2 linked regions of the Zymomonas mobilis subsp. mobilis ATCC 10988 genome follow. The main gene of each other region encodes a partner of the protein of the gene in region 2 in a complex. Links are inferred from orthologs where the notes say so. Each region holds a gene or a part of one and is shown on either strand. Other genes may lie near its edges. The genes, in order: secA and secY.

Evidence for each region.
Region 1: the proteins of secY (region 2) and secA are in contact, whole or in part, in a crystal structure (PDB 3DIN), measured with the Thermotoga maritima proteins. The link is inferred for Zymomonas mobilis subsp. mobilis ATCC 10988 from one-to-one orthologs. Residues at the interface, in WP_004081795.1 of Thermotoga maritima: Glu108, Gly109, Glu110, Glu111, Ala236, Glu237, Arg238, Arg239, Ile240, Thr241, Ile242, Gln243, Tyr244, Ala245, Arg246, Arg247, Val248, Thr249, Gly250, Arg251, Arg252, Val253, Tyr254, Gly256, Ala257, Ser258, Thr259, Tyr260, Leu261, Pro262; in WP_004082002.1 of Thermotoga maritima: Glu261, Ala262, Arg263, Lys300, Ala301, Arg302, Thr303, Ile304, Ile305, Leu323, Tyr324, Asp325, Pro326, Val329, Ser330, Tyr333, Ile336, Lys340, Phe345, Val349, Glu363, Phe364, Tyr374, Ser375, Gly376, Gly377, Glu393, Ile395, Thr482, Ser483.

The regions. Positions count from the first base shown.
Region 1 is NC_017262.1:423,887-427,541, reverse strand. What follows is about bases 234-3,565. They hold secA (preprotein translocase subunit SecA), read left to right. Parts: upstream 234-587; coding sequence 588-3,365; downstream 3,366-3,565. Other genes in these bases: ZMOB_RS01955 (cold shock domain-containing protein), read left to right, coding at 3,544-3,565; argJ (bifunctional glutamate N-acetyltransferase/amino-acid acetyltransferase ArgJ), read right to left, coding at 234-235. Also shown: more of argJ, read right to left, coding at 1-233; more of ZMOB_RS01955, read left to right, coding at 3,566-3,655. UniProt on the Escherichia coli protein: Required for protein export, interacts with the SecYEG preprotein conducting channel.
Region 2 is NC_017262.1:1,231,499-1,234,728, reverse strand. Bases 1-2,907 are described here. They hold secY (preprotein translocase subunit SecY), read right to left. Parts: upstream 2,195-2,907; coding sequence 806-2,194; downstream 1-805. Other genes in these bases: rplO (50S ribosomal protein L15), read right to left, coding at 2,480-2,907; ZMOB_RS05500 (adenylate kinase), read right to left, coding at 102-773. Outside these bases: more of rplO, read right to left, coding at 2,908-2,971; rpmD (50S ribosomal protein L30), read right to left, coding at 3,122-3,230. UniProt on the Escherichia coli protein: The central subunit of the protein translocation channel SecYEG. Consists of two halves formed by TMs 1-5 and 6-10.

The sequences.
Region 1 (3,655 bases), 810 kb from region 2 along the record:
GCGCGCGGGCTTTCCCTTTTTTAATAGCGGCACGGCACCATTCCACTTCGGGCGAAGGGCAAGCTGACTGGGTCGTAAGCCCCGCGACTACGGTATCCGGCTGAAAAAGAAACAGGCTGAGATCATTGCGCTGCCAATTTTTATAACCGGCGCAGACCGTTCGTAATGTAATCCCGTCTATGGCCGGTAATTCAGGTGTATAACTGGGCGCAAGCGGGGAAATATTGGCGATCATACAAAAAGATCCTTCAATCACAATAGACTGGCCGGTTTGTTCATACGGCTTGATAATGTATTATCACTATAGCGATCCGTCTTTATTCCTCAAAGAAGGATATAAAAAGCTCGAAAAAAAGATTAAATGACAGTAAGACTGTAAAAATACTCTTGGCTGCTCTGGTCTCTAGAATCTGATGCTTGTCAGAAAAATCGACAGGGTAAGAACAAAGAGGCATTGTAATGGGGGGAGGGGATGATTGACGTTACCAAGGCGGCGACCTATCTTCTTTTCAACTTATCAGCTTAAAAGTGAGCCTTTGCCGGTTCATTCCGTTCACCGCATATTTTGAAATTGTTAGGGACTGTCCATGTTCGGCGCTATTGCCAAGGCTTTATTCGGCTCTGCTAATGATCGTTATATCAAATCCCTGCGCCGTATTGTTGAAAAAGTAAACAGCTTTGAACCCAGCGTTTCTGCGCTTGATGATGACGGGCTTGCCCGACAAACGGTTCTTTTCAGGGAAAGGTTGGCCAAGGGTGAAACGCTAGATCAACTTCTGCCGGAAGCCTTTGCCACCGTCAGAGAAGCGTCGAAGCGAACTTTGGGACAGCGTCATTACGATGTCCAGATTATCGGTGGTATTGTCCTTCATCGTGGTGAGATCGCAGAAATGCGCACCGGTGAAGGGAAAACCTTGGTAGCGACGCTTGCCTGTTATTTGAATGCATTGGAAGGCAAGGGTGTTCATGTCGTGACGGTCAACGACTATTTGGCAAAGCGTGATGCTGAACAGATGGGGCAAGTCTATCGTTTTCTTGGCCTGACCGTTGGCGTTGTTATGCCGAATATTTCGGATGAAGAACGCCGTCAGGCCTATCTTGCCGATATTACCTATGCGACGAATAATGAATTGGGTTTCGATTATCTCCGCGATAATATGAAATATACGCGGGAACAGATGGTTCAGCGGCCTTTCAATTATGCCATCATTGATGAAGTTGATTCAATCTTGATCGATGAGGCGCGGACACCGCTTATTATTTCGGGCCCAACCGATGACAAATCTGATCTCTATATTGCGATAGATCAGGTTGTTAAAAAGCTTGGCTCTGATGACTATGAAATTGATGAAAAACAGAAAAATGTCGTTCTGACTGAAGATGGGACAGAGCGCGCCGAACAGTTTTTGAAAGCCGATGGTCTTTTGCCGGAAGGCAATCTTTACGACTTTGAAAATACCCAGATTGTACATCACCTTAATCAGGCATTGAGAGCCAATTTGATGTTCCGGCGAGATGTCGATTATCTGGTTAGAAATAACAAAGTCGTCATCATTGACGAATTTACAGGCCGGATGATGGATGGCCGTCGTTGGTCGGAAGGTTTACATCAGGCGATAGAGGCCAAAGAAGGCGTTCAGATCGAACCTGAAAACCAGACTTTGGCCTCTATCACCTTCCAGAATTACTTCCGTCTATATCCACGTATTGCGGGTATGACCGGAACTGCGGCAACGGAAGCCACCGAATTCCATCAAATTTATAAAATAAATGTTGTTACTATCCCCACCAATTTACCGGTGCAGCGGAAAGATGAAAACGACCAGTTTTATAAAAATCTGGAAGACAAATTCCGAGCTATTGCCAAATCTATTAAAGAACATGCCGCTAGTGGCCAGCCTATTTTGGTCGGCACTGTCTCGATTGAAAAATCGGAATTGCTTTCGGAATATCTGCGTCATGAAGGGGTGCCTCATAAGGTTTTGAACGCCCGTTATCATGAGATGGAAGCGCATATTGTTGCGCAGGCTGGGCGCTTGGGTGCGGTAACGATTGCAACCAATATGGCCGGACGCGGCACAGATATTCAGTTGGGCGGTAATGCTGATTTCCGGATTGCTGACGAATTGCGGGAAATGACGGAAGGGCCTGAGCGGGATGCGGCTATCATCCGCATCAAGAAGGAAGTAGCAGAAGAAAAGCAGAGAGTTCTTGAAGCCGGTGGCTTATTCGTCCTTGGAACGGAACGCCATGAAAGCCGCCGTATTGACAACCAATTACGGGGACGGTCGGGACGTCAGGGTGACCCCGGATTGAGCCGTTTCTATCTTAGCCTTGATGATGATCTGTTGCGTATTTTTGGTTCCCAGACGATGTTTGCCAAAATGATGAACAAAAGTCTGGCTGATGGTGAAGCCATCGTTAGCCCGATCATGTCGAAGGCAATTGAAACCGCGCAGAGAAAAGTTGAAGCCCGTAATTATGACATTCGGAAACAGGTCGTCGAATATGATGACGTGATGAATGACCAGCGGAAAGTCATCTACGAACAGCGCGCTACGGTTATGGACGCGGAATCGGTCAATGACCTTGTCGAAGAGATGCGGGAAGATACTATTGCCGATCTGGTTTCCGAGACTTGTCCTGAAGATCAATATGTCGAACAATGGGATATTGATCAGTTAAAGGAAAAAGCGCTTGATCTTCTGAATCTCGATTTGCCGGTCAAAGAATGGCAGGAGGAAGAAGGTATTGATAGCGAAATCATTGCCGAGCGTATCCTTGAAAAATCCGATGAACTTTTAGCTGAACGCAGCAAAGATATTCCGCCAGAGCAATGGGCGGGTATTCAAAAGAATACGTTGCTTCAGGCGATTGACCATCATTGGAAAGAGCATCTTTCTGTTCTTGATAGTTTGAGACAGATTATCCATTTGCGGGCTTATGCCCAACAGACGCCGATCAATGAATATAAGCATGAGGCTTTTGCGCTGTTCGAGCGGATGCTTATCTCTATTCGCGAAGATGTTACCCGCAATTTGAGTCGAATTGAGCTTTTTCAGCCGTCTTTTGAATTGTCCGAACTACCAGAATTTTTCAAAAATTCGCCGGAAATCATGGCAGCCTTAGAAGAGCAGGAAAAACTGCTTTTTGAGACAACTGTTGATGGCCAGAATCAACCACAAGATGACCAGATTACGGTCAATCAAATGGCTGCCCAACAAGGCGCTGCTGCTCAAACCGATTCTCTATCAGATGCAGATCCGGCGCATTGGGTAGGAAAGATAAGTCGTAACGCGCCTTGTCCTTGCGGGTCGGGTAAGCGTTACAAACATTGTCACGGCGCTTTCGATAGTAAAAATTAAGAGAAAAGCTGCCTTCGGGCAGCTTTTTTTATGACCTGTCAAATTTTTGATCGAGAAAGGCTTTTAGAAAAGAGGCCTTTCATTTTGGATAAAAAGCGCAATATTTTTCATGAATACTGCGGTATAATTACTTTCTTCTTTCTTTCTCCATGCTAGTTTGATTGAGAGGAGGGGGAGAATGCCGAATAAACAGCTTCATTCTACTATAAAAAACGTAACAGCTATGCCTGTAAGTGATCAAAATTCGGTCGATATTTTGATTACAGGATATGTAAAATGGTTCGATATTA
Region 2 (3,230 bases):
AAAAGATCATAGAAAATGAAGCGTGGAACAACCCTATTTTAATATAAAAAAGGCAGGCCATAAATGACCTGCCTTTGAGATATAAAAGCAGAAAAAGCGCATTATGCAGAGATAGGTTTAGCACCCTTCTCTTTCAGAATTTCTGCGATTTTAGTCGCGACGTCTCCCATGGGGAGCATCCCGTCTACGTAAGCGACAATGCCTCTCGCTTCATAAACCGGCAAAATTGGGGCAGTCTTTTCGTGATATTCTACTAATCTTGCCCGAACGGCTTCTTCATTATCATCAGGGCGACGTTTGAATTCAGTAGAACCACAGATGTCACAAACCCCTTCTTTGTGGGGGCGTTTGAATTCATCGTGATATCCAGCGCCACATTGAGCACAAACATAGCGTCCGACAATCCGCTTTACTAAGGCGTTTTCATCGACTTTGATCTCAATGACGCAATCAAGTTTGCTGTGGCGTTCTGCCAATAACTTATCGAGCGCTTCAACCTGAGGTTTTGTCCGAGGAAAACCATCAAAAATGACGCCATTTTTGGTATCGGGTTTATCGAGACGCTCGCCCAAAATTCTGATCATCAGGTCATCAGGAATCAGCTTACCAGCCTTCATCAATTCGCCAGCGATTTTGCCCACTTCAGTACCTTCTTTAACGGCCTGACGCAAAATATCACCTGTAGAGAGCTGAACCATCCCAAAGTCATGGACTAATCGATGGGCTTGTGTTCCCTTGCCAGCCCCCGGCGGGCCAAAAAGAATAATGTTCATTGTAAAGATTCCGATTTATTAAACAGGAAAACCTATTTCAATCTTTGGCGCCGCCGAATGCTCTTACCACGCAATTTCGACTTACGGATTAAGTCACCATATTGATGGGCAATCAAATGGCTTTGGATCTGGGTGACCGTGTCAATCGTCACATTAACAACGATCAACAGACTGGTTCCGCCAATAGCAAAAGAAGTCATACCCAACTCGCTAGCCATAAATTCTGGCACTAAACAGATGCAAGTCAGATAAGCGGCTCCGATAACCGTAATACGGGTCAGCAAATAATCGAGATAATCTGCGGTGGCTTTACCTGGACGGATACCGGGAATAAAACCGCCATAGCGCTTCAAATTATCAGCTGTTTCTTCTGGATTGAAAACAATGGCCGTATAGAAGAAGCTGAAGAAAACGATCCCGATCCCGTATAAAAGCATATACAGCCATGTGCCATGTGCCAGATACTGGTTGAGCGTAATCAGAATATTGCTCCACCGTCCCCCTGCAGTCACCCGCTGGCCAGCAAATTGCGTAATCGTCAATGGCATTAATAAAACAGAAGACGCAAAAATGGGCGGGATGACATTAGCGGTATTTAACTTTAACGGCAGATGGCTTTTATCCGCCTGCATCATCCCATTAGCAGATTGGCGTTTAGGATACTGAATTAAAACACGCCTTTGCGCTCGTTCCATAAAACAGATGAACAGAACCAAGGCCGCTACAACAGCAATAACAGCAATAATCAGAGCAGGATTAACAGCTCCGCTTCTTGTACGTTCCAGCGTATTCAGAATAATAACCGGAAGCTGTGAAACAATCCCCGCCATAATGATAAGCGATGTTCCATTCCCCACGCCGCGGCTTGTAATCTGTTCACCTAGCCACATCAAAAACATGGTACCGCCAATCAGGGAAATCACGCAGCTGATGCGGAAAAGTAAACCCGGATCGACGACGGCAGATAAGCCCGCAGGCGTTTTCCAGTTTTCTAATCCAACGGCAATAAAATACCCTTGAATCGCAGTCAGAAGAACCGTGCCGTAACGCGTATATTGGTTCAGTTTTTTTCGGCCACTTTCACCTTCTTTTTTCAAAGCCTCAAGATGTGGGCTAAGAGAGGTTGAAAGCTGAACGACAATAGAAGCCGTAATATAAGGCATTAATCCCAAAGCGATCAATGACATACGACTTAGAGAACCACCGGAAAAAGTATTAAAGAAATCCAGCACACCACCATGTGTCTGCGCAAAAAGCGCGCCCATAGTGCGCGGATCAATCCCCGGTAACGGCACAAAAGAAAGTAACCGAAAAACAATCAAAGCCAGAAAGGTAAACCACAAGCGCTTTTTAAGGTCAGTGGCCTTCCCAAACTGGGATAGATTGAAATTAGAGGCAAATTGATTGGCTGCTGATGCCATTATTCAGTCGAACCCCGAAAAAATTGCTGATAGATTTTAAAAAACTATCATGACGTATGATCGACATGCCGCAAAAGATAAAGAGAAAGCTCGAGCCTTATCTTCTTTCCACGACCTCTTGAGTAATAAAAACTCAAGAACCGGACATAGAGGGTTTAAGCAGTGAATGCAAAGTTGACAACCAAGCCTTTGCCTAAAATGACGTTTATTCCAGAAAAAACGGCCTGCAAAGGTAAATACCTTAACAGACCGTCCTTCTTTTAATCAGGCTTGGTGCCTAGCCTATTAGGCGTCTGTCTTTTCAACATTGCGACGAGCAATGATTTCAACCGATCCGCCAGCCTTTTCAACGGCTTCGCGGGCAGCTTTAGAAATGCCAGCAACTTTGAAGGTTACTTTAGAAGCAATCTCACCTTTACCGAGGATACGAACACCATCTTTACCACCGCGGGCAACACCAGCCGCTTTTAAAGCCTGGTGGTCGATCGGATTTTTGGCATCAAGACGGCCAGATTCAATCAGCTTTTGAACAACGCCAAGGTTAACTTCAGCATAGTCTTTGCTGAAAACATTGTTAAAGCCGCGTTTCGGGAGACGCATATAGATGGGCATCTGTCCACCAGCGAAACCATTAATCGAAACACCAGAACGGCTTTTCTGACCTTTTTGACCGCGACCAGCGGTTTTACCAAGACCAGAACCAATACCGCGACCAACGCGGACACGACCAACGCGTGAACCGGCGTTATCTTTCAGACTATTTAATTTAAAAGACATATTAAAAGCACTCGCTTTCGCTTTTGGCGCGCAGAAAAATTTTCAAGGAAAGCCTATGCGCATCAAAGCTTTCCAAAACAAAAACAGCGCCTCTCTTATCGAGACGACGCTGTTCTTTGCCAATTTCCTTATCAAAAGACAAGGAAAAGATTAGTTCTCAACTTTAACCAGATGAGCAACCTTGCGAAGCATACCCCGAACATCGGGCGTATCCTTCAATTCGCGGGTGCGATGCATCTTGTTGAGGCCAAGACCAATA